Regions from separate parts of the Thauera mechernichensis genome, predicted to be linked through region 4. Evidence: predicted binding sites of a transcription regulator. Region 4 holds the regulator's gene; each other region holds the start of a gene.
The links. The regulator sigma-54, encoded in region 4, starts transcription at its own class of promoters, with help from an activator protein. The targets are predictions, from matches to a motif close to TGGCACGCTTNCTGCTNA.
Positions count from the first base shown of each region.

Region 1: the regulator sigma-54 is predicted to act here: its motif matches at 1,690-1,707, upstream of adh (aldehyde dehydrogenase).
Region 2: the regulator sigma-54 is predicted to act here: its motif matches at 860-877, upstream of P7F68_RS06450 (TorF family putative porin).
Region 3: the regulator sigma-54 is predicted to act here: its motif matches at 1,567-1,584, upstream of glnA (type I glutamate--ammonia ligase).

Region 1 is NZ_JARQZE010000019.1:52,049-55,172, reverse strand. Features, by position in the region: gene P7F68_RS17490 (ketopantoate reductase family protein) at 1-52, opposite strand, end outside; gene P7F68_RS17485 (porin) at 357-1,550, shown strand; gene adh (aldehyde dehydrogenase) at 1,761-3,124, shown strand, end outside.
Region 2 is NZ_JARQZE010000003.1:316,891-320,014, forward strand. Features, by position in the region: gene P7F68_RS06440 (YifB family Mg chelatase-like AAA ATPase) at 1-300, opposite strand, end outside; gene P7F68_RS06445 (accessory factor UbiK family protein) at 390-647, opposite strand; gene P7F68_RS06450 (TorF family putative porin) at 919-1,680, shown strand; gene glnK (P-II family nitrogen regulator) at 1,744-2,082, shown strand; gene P7F68_RS06460 (ammonium transporter) at 2,096-3,124, shown strand, end outside.
Region 3 is NZ_JARQZE010000016.1:60,852-63,975, reverse strand. Features, by position in the region: gene glnA (type I glutamate--ammonia ligase) at 69-1,478, opposite strand; gene P7F68_RS16480 (cation diffusion facilitator family transporter) at 1,697-2,854, opposite strand; gene P7F68_RS16475 (rhodanese-like domain-containing protein) at 2,951-3,124, shown strand, end outside.
Region 4 is NZ_JARQZE010000003.1:186,430-189,553, reverse strand. Features, by position in the region: gene hpf (ribosome hibernation-promoting factor, HPF/YfiA family) at 1-136, opposite strand, end outside; gene P7F68_RS05875 (RNA polymerase factor sigma-54) at 154-1,620, opposite strand; gene lptB (LPS export ABC transporter ATP-binding protein) at 1,643-2,365, opposite strand; gene recX (recombination regulator RecX) at 2,352-2,801, opposite strand; gene recA (recombinase RecA) at 2,818-3,124, opposite strand, start outside.

The DNA of each region.
Region 1 (3,124 bases), on a different contig from region 4:
TTTGCGGGCGGGGAGAGGCGGCAGTGGCGATCAAGGGCTGGAACGTCGTCATCGAGGACTGGCATCAGGGCGTGGGGTGGGGAGACGTGTGCAGTCGTAAGCGACCGTATGCACGCGAATGCGATTTTATCCGCGGGCGCGCATTTCTGTTCCGAAGTTTCGTTTCGGATCAAGGTTGTACATCGTTTCTGTGGAGCATCTGGAACAGAGAGGGCGAACCCCTATGACCTGAAACCCCTTGTCTGACGCGACTTGTCGCGGCATGGCACAGCGATTGCACTTGCCCGCACCAGGCCGGTGCCTTGCCCCGGTCCTGCAGTGCAAACGACAAGATCACCACTCTCGAGGAGGAAACAATGGATAACACGACGACGCGCAAGGGCCTGCGTGCCACCGGAGGCAAGCGCCTGAGCCTGCTGACCGGGGCCTTGCTGGCGCTTGGCATGGGGCCGGCCCATGCGGTGAGTTTCTCGCAGGGCGATGCCACGCTCGACATCAACGGCACCATCAACGGTTTCTACTCGCACCGCAGCGCAGAGTCGGGCGGGGTCAAGACCACCAACTCGGCGCTCACCAACGGCCTGCTGCCGGGCTGGATCAACTTCGTGTTCACCACCAAGGTCGACGGGCTCGACATCAAGGCCCATGTCGGCTTCGCGCCGGGCATCAACGACAAGTCCGACGTCGTCGGCCTGCCGAGCGATCCGGGGTGTGGCGGGGCTACGGGCTGCGACAGCCCCTTCACCCAGATCGACACCCGCAACCTGTACTTCCAGTTCGGCAATGCCGAGTGGGGCACGATCAAGTTCGGCCGCGACATCGGACTGTTCGGGCAGAAGATCATCCTCTCCGACATGACCTTGCTCGGCCTCGGCGGCAACAGCTACGCCTCGACGCCGTTCAACACCACCTTCGGCATGATCGGCCACGGCTACATGTACACCGGCTTCCAGCCGCAGATCACCTACACCACGCCGACCAAGGGCGGGTTGTCGGCCTCGTTCGGAATCTTCGATCCCAACAAGTTCGCCGGCAGCGAGACCAAGGACCCTGGCTTCCAGGCCATGGCGAACTACGACTGGGAGGCGGGCACGGCGAAGGGGTCGGTCTGGCTGGGCGCGGTCCACCAGCGCACCAGCGGCACCGGCAGCTTCAACGCCAGCGGCTTCGAACTGGGGGCGAAGGTCGGCATTGGCGCCTTCGAGGCCGTGGCCTACGGCTTCGATGCCAGCGGTCTGGGCCTGTCCACCGTCGGTGCCATGTACTTCTCGCCGTTTGCCAAGACCGATGGCAAGGGCTACTTCCTGCAGGGCACCTACACCGTCGGCAAGACCAAGTTCGGCCTCAACTTCGGCGAGAACCGCGACCGTGGCGGACTGCTTGCCGACACCAACAAGTTCCGCTCGGCCACCGTGGGCGTTTACCACAGCCTGAACAAGTACATCACGCTGGTGGGCGAATACAACCAGGAGAAAGGCGAGGGCAGCGACATCTTCCCGGGCGATCTGAAGACGCGGACGATCTCCCTGGGCGGCATCCTGTTCTTCTGAGCGCTGTATCGGACTGCTCCATAAGTTGCCCGCATTTATGGAGCGCTTGGAGCAGTCCGGGCAATATCAGTCGCACATCATGAACACATAAAAACCTTAACGACCGCTCAAGCTGCTGATTTTATTGGATTTTAAGAGCTGGCACGAGGCCTGCTTAGTACCACTCGAGGCAACCCGCCCGCACACGTTCAAGATTGAGGAGACCATACCATGCTGTATGCACTGCCCGGCCAAGCCGACGCCAAGGTTCAATTCAAGTCCCGTTACGACAACTTCATCGGCGGCAAGTGGGTGGCTCCGGTCAAGGGACAGTATTTCGACGTGGTTACCCCGGTCACCGGTCAGAAGTACACCCAGGCGGCCCGCTCCACCGCCGAGGACATCGAACTCGCGCTCGACGCCGCGCACGCCGCCTTCCCGAAGTGGGGCAAGGCCGACGCTACCACCCGCTCCAACATCCTGCTCAAGATCGCCGACCGCCTCGAGGCCAACCTCGAACTGCTCGCCTATGCCGAGACCGTCGATAACGGCAAGCCGATCCGCGAGACGCTCAACGCCGACATCCCGCTCGCGGTTGACCATTTCCGCTACTTCGCAGGCTGCCTGCGTTCGCAGGAAGGCGGTATCTCGGAGATCGACGAGAACACCATGGCCTACCACATCCACGAGCCGCTGGGCGTGGTCGGCCAGATCATCCCGTGGAACTTCCCCATCCTGATGGCGGCGTGGAAGCTGGCGCCGGCGCTGGGTGCGGGCAACTGCGTGGTGCTCAAGCCAGCCGAATCGACCCCGATCTCGATCCTGGTGCTGATGGAGCTGATCGCCGACCTGCTGCCGCCGGGCGTGCTCAACATCGTCAATGGCTACGGCCGCGAGGCCGGCATGCCGCTCGCCACCAGCAAGCGCATCGCCAAGATCGCCTTCACCGGCTCCACCTCCACCGGCCGCGTGATCGCCCAGGCTGCCGCCAACAACCTGATCCCGGCCACGCTCGAGTTGGGCGGCAAGTCGCCCAATGTCTTCTTCGCCGACGTCATGGACAAGGACGACGCCTTCCTCGACAAGGCGATCGAGGGCCTGGTGCTGTTCGCCTTCAACCAGGGCGAGGTGTGCACCTGCCCGAGCCGTGCGCTGATCCAGGAGTCGATCTACGACCGCTTCATGGAGCGTGCGCTCAAGCGTGTCGCCGCCATCAAGCAGGGCAGCCCGCTCGATACCGACACCATGATGGGCGCTCAGGCTTCTGCCGAGCAGATGAGCAAGATCCAGTCGTACCTGCAGCTTGGCAAGGAAGAAGGCGCCCAGGTGCTGATCGGCGGCGAGCGCGCTCAACTCGGTGGCGACCTGGCCGACGGCTACTACATCCAGCCCACGCTGTTCAAGGGCCACAACAAGATGCGCATCTTCCAGGAGGAGATCTTCGGGCCGGTGCTCGCGGTGACCACCTTCAAGGACGAGGCCGAAGCGCTCGAGATCGCCAACGACACCCTGTACGGTCTGGGCGCCGGCGTGTGGAGCCGTAACGGCAACGTGGCCTACCGCATGGGTCGTGCGATCCAGGCCGGTCGGGTGTG
Region 2 (3,124 bases), 130 kb from region 4:
GCTCCCATCAGCCACCTGACCGGACGCGGCCAGGATGCCAACGGCAATGGCGAGATCGAAGCGCCCGCCCTCCTTTGGCAGGTCGGCAGGCGCGAGATTGACGGTGATCCGGCGTTGTGGGAACTCGAACTGCGAGGTCTGGATCGCGGCGCGCACACGATCACGCGCCTCGCGCACCTCGGTATCGGGCAGACCGACGAGGTTGAATGCCGGCAGGCCGTTGGCCAGGTGCACCTCGACCATGACCTCGTGGGCTTCGAGGCCGTCGAGCGCTCGACTACGCACCAGCGCAAGGGACATGCGGTTCTCCGGACTGGACGGAGCGCCAGTCTAGCGGAGAAGCAAAAAATGACAAAAAACTATTCCGGACAGATCGATCCGGAGTGTGGTCAAACGCTGCGGTCAGCCTCTGCGGCAAGCAGACGCTCGAGCTCTGCCACCCGCTGTTCAAGTTCGGCGAGCTTCTGGCGGCTGTGGGCGAGCATCTCGCGCTGCACCTCGAACTCCTCCCGCGTCACCAGTTCCAGCTTGCCGAACGCGCTGCCGATGAGCGCCTTGGCGTTCTTCTCGATGTCGCGAACCGGGCTGTTGGCGGCGAGCTCGGAGAGCTTGGCGCCGATTTCGTCAAGGATGCGGGGAGTGCTCATGGTGGCCTGCCTGAAACGTGAGGAATGGCGCGAAGTCTAGCACGCCGCCCGCGATGCACCAGAAGCTGGCAGTCACGACCCGGCTCGACGCACCAAGTCGGTGCATGCCGAGCCATTCTCGTGCATGAATCCGTGCGGCAGCGCAGCAAAACAACGGCTGCGCCCCCCCAATCATCCTGATAACTTCATATTTAACAATCACTTCAGTTTGCTGGCACACGCCGTGCTTTGGGATCAGCGTCAAAACCCGAAACCCGCTCAGGAGTTCATCATGCGCAAGTCCCTTCTCACCACCGCCCTTCTTGCCGCACTGCCCTTCGCAGGCGTCGCCCATGCCGGCGACGGCCCCATCAGCGCCAACCTGACCATCACCACGGACTACGTCTTCCGCGGCATCACCCAGTCGCAGGGCAAGCCTGCACTGCAGGGCGGCTTCGACTACGCGCACGAGAGCGGGCTCTACATCGGCACCTGGGGCTCGAACGTCGGTTGGGTCGACGACATCGCCAAGACCAACAACAGCCTCGAGCTCGACCTCTACGTCGGCTATGCGGGCGAAGCAGGCCCCTTGTCTTACGACGTCGGCGTGATCCAGTACTACTACCCGGGCGACAAGATCGCCGGCACGCCGTCGCCGGACTCGACCGAGGTCTACCTGTCGCTGGGCTGGCAGTTCCTCGAGCTGAAGTACTCGCACGCCGTCTCCAAGCACCTGTTCGGGTGGACGGGCACGAATGGCGAGAAGACCCGCAACAGCAACTATCTGGAGCTCAACGCCGAGTACGAGGTCGCCCCGACCTGGACCTTGTCGGCGCACGTCGGCCACCAGCGCATCCGCAAGAACAGCGATGCGACCTATACCGACTGGGGCCTGGGCATCAGCAAGGACGTCGGCTTCGGCACCGTTGCATTCAGCTATTCGGACTCCGACGCCAATGGCAGCTGCGCACTTGGTCAGCCCTACTGCTTCGGCAGCAATGGCAAGAACGCGGCCGGCGACCGCTACGTGCTGTCCTTCACGAAGGAATTCTGATCCCTCGCGGCCCGGACACCCGCTTCCGGGCCGTTTGCGAGAACCATGACAGAGGCAAGCCCCATGAAACTCATCGCTGCCATCATCAAGCCGTTCAAGCTCGACGAAGTGCGCGAAGCACTCTCGGCCATCGGCGTGCAAGGCATCACGGTCACCGAGGTCAAGGGCTTCGGCCGCCAGAAGGGCCACACCGAGCTCTACCGTGGCGCCGAGTACGTCGTCGACTTCCTGCCCAAGGTCAAGGTCGAGGTCGCGGTTACCGACGACATCCTCGACCAGGTGCTGGAAGCCATCGAGAAGTCCGCCGCCACCGGCAAGATCGGCGACGGCAAGATCTTCGTCTTCGATCTCGAACAGGCCATTCGCATCCGCACCGGCGAGTCCGGCACAGATGCGCTCTAAGGGAGAACATGCAATGAAGCGAATCCTGACCCCCCTGCTGGTGGCCACGACCGCCAGCCTTGCCGGCCCCGCGGTGGCCAGCGAATCAGAGGTACTCAAGCACGTCTTCGAGCTGCAGTACGCCATGGACACCTTCTACTTCCTGGTGTGCGGCGCCCTCGTGATGTGGATGGCAGCGGGTTTTTCGATGCTCGAGGCCGGCCTGGTGCGCTCGAAGAACACCGTCGAGATCCTCACCAAGAACGTCGCCCTGTTCGCCATCTCCTGCATCATGTACCTGATCTGCGGCTACGCGATCATGTATGGCGGCGGCATCTTCCTGTCAGGTATCGACGGTGGCGACAAGCTCGTCGATGAAGCCTTCCAGGCCTTCGCAGAACGCGAGGACGGCTTCGGCGGCGACTCGATCTACTCCGGCGCTTCCGACTTCTTCTTCCAGGTCGTGTTCGTCGCCACCGCGATGTCGATCGTCTCCGGCGCCGTTGCCGAACGCATGAAGCTGTGGGCCTTCCTGGCCTTCGCGATCGTCATGACCGGCTTCATCTACCCGATGGAAGGCTCCTGGACCTGGGGCGAGAATGACGTCCTCGGCCTGTACAACCTGGGCGACCTCGGCTTCTCGGACTTCGCCGGCTCGGGCATCGTGCATATGGCCGGTGCGGCTGCCGCGCTCGCCGGTGTGATGCTGCTCGGCGCCCGCAAGGGCAAGTACGGCCCCAACGGCGAGGTACGCGCCATCCCCGGCGCCAACCTGCCGCTGGCCACGCTCGGCACCTTCATCCTGTGGATGGGCTGGTTCGGCTTCAACGGCGGTTCGGTGCTGAAGCTGGGCGACATCGCCAACGCCAACTCGGTGGCCATGGTGTTCCTCAACACCAACACTGCCGCAGCCGGTGGTGCGGTAGCCGCACTGATCGTCTCCAAGCTGATGTTCGGCAAGGGTGACTTGACCATGCTGCTCAACGGCGCGCTCGCCGGCCTGGTGGTGATCACCGCCGAGCCTTCGACCCCGACCCCGCTGGTGGCAACCCTGTTCGGCGCC
Region 3 (3,124 bases), on a different contig from region 4:
TGGATTAGACCCCAGAAAAAAGGGACGGGCAATGCCCGTCCCTTTCGTGATGTCCCGTAGCGCTCGGCTTACAGGCTGTAGTACATGTCGAACTCCACCGGGTGGGTGGTGATGCGCATGCGGTCCACCTCTTCCATCTTCAGCGTGATGTAGGCGTCGATGAAGTCATTGGAGAACACGCCGCCACGGGTCAGGAACTCGCGGTCCTTGTCCAGGTACTCCAGCGCCTGTTCGAGGCTGGTGCACACGGTCGGGATCAGCGCGTCTTCTTCCGGCGGCAGGTCGTACAGGTTCTTGTCGGCCGGATCGCCCGGGTGGATCTTGTTCTGGATGCCGTCCAGGCCCGCCATCATCAGTGCCGCGAAGCACAGGTAGGGGTTGGCCAGGGGGTCCGGGAAGCGCGCTTCGATACGGCGGCCCTTCGGGTTGGCGACGTAGGGGATGCGGATCGAGGCCGAACGGTTGCGGGCCGAGTAGGCCAGCTTGGTCGGTGCTTCGTAGTGCGGCACCAGGCGCTTGTACGAGTTGGTGCCCGGGTTGGTGATGGCGTTAAGCGCGCGGGCGTGCTTGATGATGCCGCCGATGTAGTACAGCGCGGTCTCGGACAGGCCGGCGTAGCCGTTGCCCGCGAACAGGTTCTGGCCATCCTTCCAGATCGACTGGTGCACGTGCATGCCGGAGCCGTTGTCACCGACGATGGGCTTGGGCATGAAGGTGGCGGTCTTGCCGTACTGGTGCGCGACGTTGTGCACGATGTACTTGAGAACCTGGGTCCAGTCGGCGCGCTTGGTCAGCGTGCTGAACTTGGTGCCGATCTCGCACTGGCCGGCGTTGGCCACTTCGTGGTGGTGCACTTCGACCGGCACGCCGCAGGCTTCGAGCGCGAGGCACATGGCGGCGCGCACGTCGTTGAGGCTGTCGACCGGGGGTACCGGGAAGTAGCCGCCCTTGACGCGCGGACGGTGGCCGGTGTTGCCGCCTTCGAACTTGTCGGCGGTGGACCAGGCGGCCTCTTCCGAGATGATCTTGCTGTACACGCCCGACATGTCGACCGACCACTCGACGGCGTCGAAGATGAAGAACTCGGGTTCGGGGCCGAAGAAGGCGGTGTCGCCGATGCCGGTGCTCTTCAGGTAGGCCTCGGCGCGCTTGGCGATCGAGCGCGGATCGCGGTCGTAACCCTTGCCGTCCGACGGCTCGATGACGTCGCAGGTGATGACCAGCGTGGTTTCATCGAAGAAGGGGTCGATGTAGGCGGACGAAGGCTCGGGCATCAGAACCATGTCGGAAGCCTGGATGCCCTTCCAGCCGGCGATCGACGAGCCGTCGAACGGGTGGCCGTGCTCGAAGTGCTCTTCTTCGAAGGCCGAAACCGGCAGGCCGACGTGCTGTTCCTTGCCGCGGGTGTCGGTAAAGCGCAGGTCCACGAAGCGCACTTCGTTTTCCTGAATCATTTTCATGACGTCTTGGGCGTTCATTTTCACTCCTGGTGAGATGAGGCGGTCTTTGCGTTGAGCGGGTGGAGCAGCGGTACGAGATCGATGCGCCGGATTCGTGTGAGGCGTATAAGCACTAAGCGTGCCAGGCGCTAGCGGGCTGGCGAGTCATTGTGCCACAAGGGCAAGTGCTCGAAAGCGGTGCCCATTCCTCAAGAGGTGCGCACCATAATAGTGCATCATATGGATTGAATGCACCATTATGGTGCAATCTCCTGGAGCAGCCTGATTGCGCGGTAGTGCGGGTGCTCTTCGAGCCACGCGTCCACACGGTTGCGGATGGCTGTAACTTGCCCCTGGTCCAGGGCTGGGGGCAGGAAGAGCTCCACCTCGAGGCGCTGGCCCAGGTAGTGAATCTGGACGCGCTTTGGCTGCGGGACTTCCGGTCCGAGCAACAGGCGGACGTCGGCGAGCACTTCGGCGCGCTCGGGAACCGGGCCGGCAGGCACCACCTGCAGGTCGGTGTCGTCCTCGGGGTCGATATGCACCAGTACGTCGCGGACTTCGGGGTGGGCGTCGCGTACCCGGAAATAGACCGCGTCCGAGATTCGATGGCCCTCCGACACGGTGATGTGAGGGCTGACCTGGACGTGCGCGTCGCACAGCACGCGGTCCGCCATGCGCCGCGTGCGCATGTCGTGCAGGCCGATCACGCCGGGGGTGTCCTCGATGGTGCGGCGCAGGCGTGCAAGCTCCTCGGCGGGCAGGCCGGTGTCGATCAGTTCGCGCACCGCCTTGAGTGCGAGCCTGATTCCCATATGCAGGATCAGGAAGCCCACCACCGCGGCGGCCAGTGGTTCGAGGAAGGGGTAGCCCGCCAGGCTGCCGCCAATGCCTGCGGCGACGACCAGTGACGACGCGGCGTCCGAGCGCGCGTGCCAAGCGTTGGCTTCCAGCATCGGCGCCTTGAGCCTGCGCCCGGCTGCGAGCGTGTAGCGGAACAGGCCCTCCTTGGCGGCCAGGGTAAGCAGCGCCATCAGCAGTGCTGCAGGGTGCAGTGCGGGCAGGGCTTCAATATCCTGCAGGCGCAGGCCCGAGCTCCACAGGAAGCCGATGCCCACTGTCGCGAGCACGACGCCCAGTACCATGGTCGTTACCGTCTCGATGCGGCCATGGCCGTAGGGGTGGTCGAGGTCGGCCGGGTGCGCGCTCTGCTGACCGGCGATCAGAACCATCAGGTCGGTGACGAGGTCCGATAGCGTGTGAGCCGCATCGGCAACCAGGCTGAAGGCGTTCGCGAACAGGCCAACCACCACCTGGCTGATGGCCAGGCTGGCGTTGGTGACGATGGCGATCAGGGTTGCACGCCGGATGCCACGGCTGCGGGCCTGATCGGCCGCGGGCGGTTGATGCCGCATCGGCGGCAGCTGAGTATGGGGGGCGGGGCCGTGAGGCTTCATGGCATGGAGGACGCGCTATACTTCGCCGACTTTGGACTGTGGACGGATGATCGCATGGGAACCCTCTCTGATTTGCTGACGCTTGCACGCGAGCGTGCGGAGAACCTGGGCGTGCCCTACCAGGGTGCGCTCACGCCCGCCGAGGCGTGGCAGGTCATGCAGCTTGCCCCGGGGGCGCGACTCGTGGACGTGCGTACCCGTGCCGAGCTCGACTGGGTTGGGCGTGTG
Region 4 (3,124 bases):
GCTTCTCGACCGAGAGGATCACCGCGACACTGGTGACGTTGTCGAAGTGACGGATGACGCGATCAAGCTTGGAGGTGACGTAGTCGCGAATGGCCGGAGTGACTTCGACGTGGCGCCCGGTGATGTTGAGATTCATGTTGACTCCTGTTTTTGTCAGATGGATTTGCGCAGGCTGACCGGCGGGATATTGAGGGATTCGCGATACTTGGCGATCGTGCGCCGTGCGACCACGATACCCTGCTGGCCAAGGACTTCGGCAATCTTGGCGTCGGACAGCGGTTTCTTGCTGTCCTCGGCGTCGACCAGTTGGCGAATCAGCGCGCGAATCGCCGTGGACGAGGCCGCTCCACCGGTGTCGGTGGCGACGTGACTACCGAAGAAATACTTGAGTTCGAACACCCCGCGCGGACTCGCCATGTACTTCTGCGTGGTCACGCGCGACACGGTGGACTCGTGCAGCTCGAGTTGGTCCGCGATCTCCCGGAGGGTGAGTGGTCGCATTGCCACCTCCCCATGATCGAAGAACTGCCTCTGCTGGTCAACGATGGCCTGGGACACCCGGAGGATGGTGTCGAAGCGCTGCTGCACGTTCTTGATCAGCCAGCGTGCCTCCTGCAACTGTCCGCTCAGGCCGCCACCCTGGCCGCGGTTCTGCTGCAGCAGGCTGGCATACAGGCGGTTGATGCGCAGACGCGGCATTGCCTCCTGGTTCAGGCTGACCGTCCACCGCCCGCGCAGCTTGCGTACGACCACATCCGGCAGTACGTAGCGCGTCTCGGCGTTCGAGTAACGCGAGCCGGGGTGGGGGTCGAGGCTGCAGATCAGGGCATGGGCGGCGCGCAGGGCTTCGTCGTCGCAGCCGGTCAGCTTCTTGAGCTTGACGAAGTTGCGCTCGGCGAGCAGCTCGAGGTGCTTGTCGACGATCTCGAGCGCGAGCGTGCGCGTCGCCGAAGCCGGCAGGGTACGGAGCTGCAGCGACAGGCATTCGCTGGGGCTGCGCGCGCCGATGCCTGCGGGCTCGAGGTTCTGTACGTGGCGCAGCGCGATGTTCAGGTCATCGACATCGACGTCGGCGTCGTCCGGAAGCAGTTCGAGGAGCTCATCGAGCGGCTGGTGAAGGTAGCCGTCGTCATCCAAGGCTTCGATGATGAAGCGCACGAGGGCGCGGTCGCGGTCTGACAGCGGCGACAGCGACACCTGCTGGTCGAGATGGTCACGCAGGGAGACGCCAGCCGCCTGCAGTTCCTGGTAATCGACGTCGTCGTCGTCCTCGCTGCGGCTCGATGCGCCGCTGCCGACATTGGACCAGTCCATGCCTTCGTCGGCGCTGCCATGGTCGGCATGGTCGCCGGCCTCGCTGTCCGCAGCGCTGGCTGGCGCCTCGGGGGTGTTTGCCTGTTGCTGTCTGGCCTCGTGCTCGGGGGGGCTGCCCGGTGGTAGCGGTGGTACGAACTCGACACCGTCGCCGTCGCTGCGCTCGAGCATCGGGTTCTCGAGCAGGAAGCGCTCGATCTCCTGGTTCAGCTCGATGGTCGACAGCTGCAGCAGCTTGATCGACTGCTGCAGCTGCGGCGTCAGGGTAAGGTGCTGGGAGAGCTTGAGCTGGAGGCTTGGTTTCATCGCTGTCGACGCGCGCGCGGATTCACAGGCGGAAATGCTCGCCCAGGTAAACCTGGCGCACCCTTTCGTTGTCGATGATCTCGGCCGGTTCGCCGCTTGCCAGTACCCGGCCCTCGCTGATGATGTACGCACGATCGCAGATGCCGAGCGTCTCGCGCACGTTGTGGTCCGTGATCAGCACGCCGATGCCGCGCTCCTTGAGGAAGCGGATGATCTTCTGGATGTCGATGACCGCGATCGGGTCGACCCCTGCGAAGGGTTCGTCGAGGAGGATCAGGCGCGGGTCGGTTGCAAGTGCGCGCGCGATCTCGCAACGTCGGCGCTCGCCGCCGGAGAGTGAGACGGCGGTGTTGTCGCGCAGGTGGTTGATGCCAAGCTCGAGCAGCAGTTCGTCGAGCCGGGTCTTCACCTGGTGCGCATCGAGCCCCTGGAGCTCGAGCACGGCACGGATGTTTTCGGCCACGGTGAGCTTGCGGAAGACGCTCATCTCCTGCGGCAGGTAGGACAGGCCCAGACGCGCACGGGCGTGGATCGGCAGGTGGGTGAGGTCGGTGCCGTCGAGGTTGATCTGGCCGCCGTCGGCACGGACCAAGCCTACGATCATGTAGAAACAGGTGGTCTTGCCGGCGCCGTTGGGGCCGAGCAGGCCGACGACCTCGCCCGAACCGACCTCGAAGCCGACGTCGTGGACCACGGTGCGCGCCTTGTAGCGCTTTTGCAGGCTGGAGACCTTAAGCAGACTCATCGCGGGGTTCTTTCAGCAGCTTGCGGATCAGTTCGGGTGCAAAGCCGCGGGTTTGCAGGAAACGGGCCTGGCGCGCCCATTCGCGCGCATCCGCCGGGGCCGCCTGGAAGCGGCTGCGCAGCACTGCGCGGGCACGCTCCAGTTCCGATTCTACGCACTCCGTGGCGAGTGTTGCCTCGATCAGTTCACGGTCGATCCCGCGCCGCGTCAGCTCGCTGCGCAGGCGGCTGCCGCCGAAGCGGTTGGCACGGGTGCGCACGTAGGCTTCGGCGTAGCGGCTGTCGGACTGCAGGCCGAGCTCGCCCATGCGCTCGATCACTGCCTGCACCTCGTCGGCCTCGCCGTGGGCGGCCAGCTTGCGCGCCAGCTCCGCGCGCGAGTGGTCGCGGCGGGCAAGATGGCGAAGCGCGCGTTCGCGCAGGCTGGGGGCGCCCATGGTGTCCTGGCTAGGCTCAGCTTTCCGTGGCCGTTGCCGGTGCCGCTGGCGGCAGTTCGGGCAGGCCGACGGCGACGCGGACCTTGTTTTCGATTTCGCGCGCAAGCGTCGGATTCGCACGCAGGAATTCGCGTGAGTTGTCCTTGCCCTGGCCGATCTTGTCGCCCTGGTAGGCATACCAGGCGCCGGACTTGTCGACGATCTTGTGTGTCACGCCCAGATCGATGATCTCGCCCTCGCGCGAGATGCCTTCGCCGTAGAGGATGTCGAAGTGGGCTTCCTTGAAGGGGGGCGAGACCTTGTTCTTGACGACCTTGACTCGG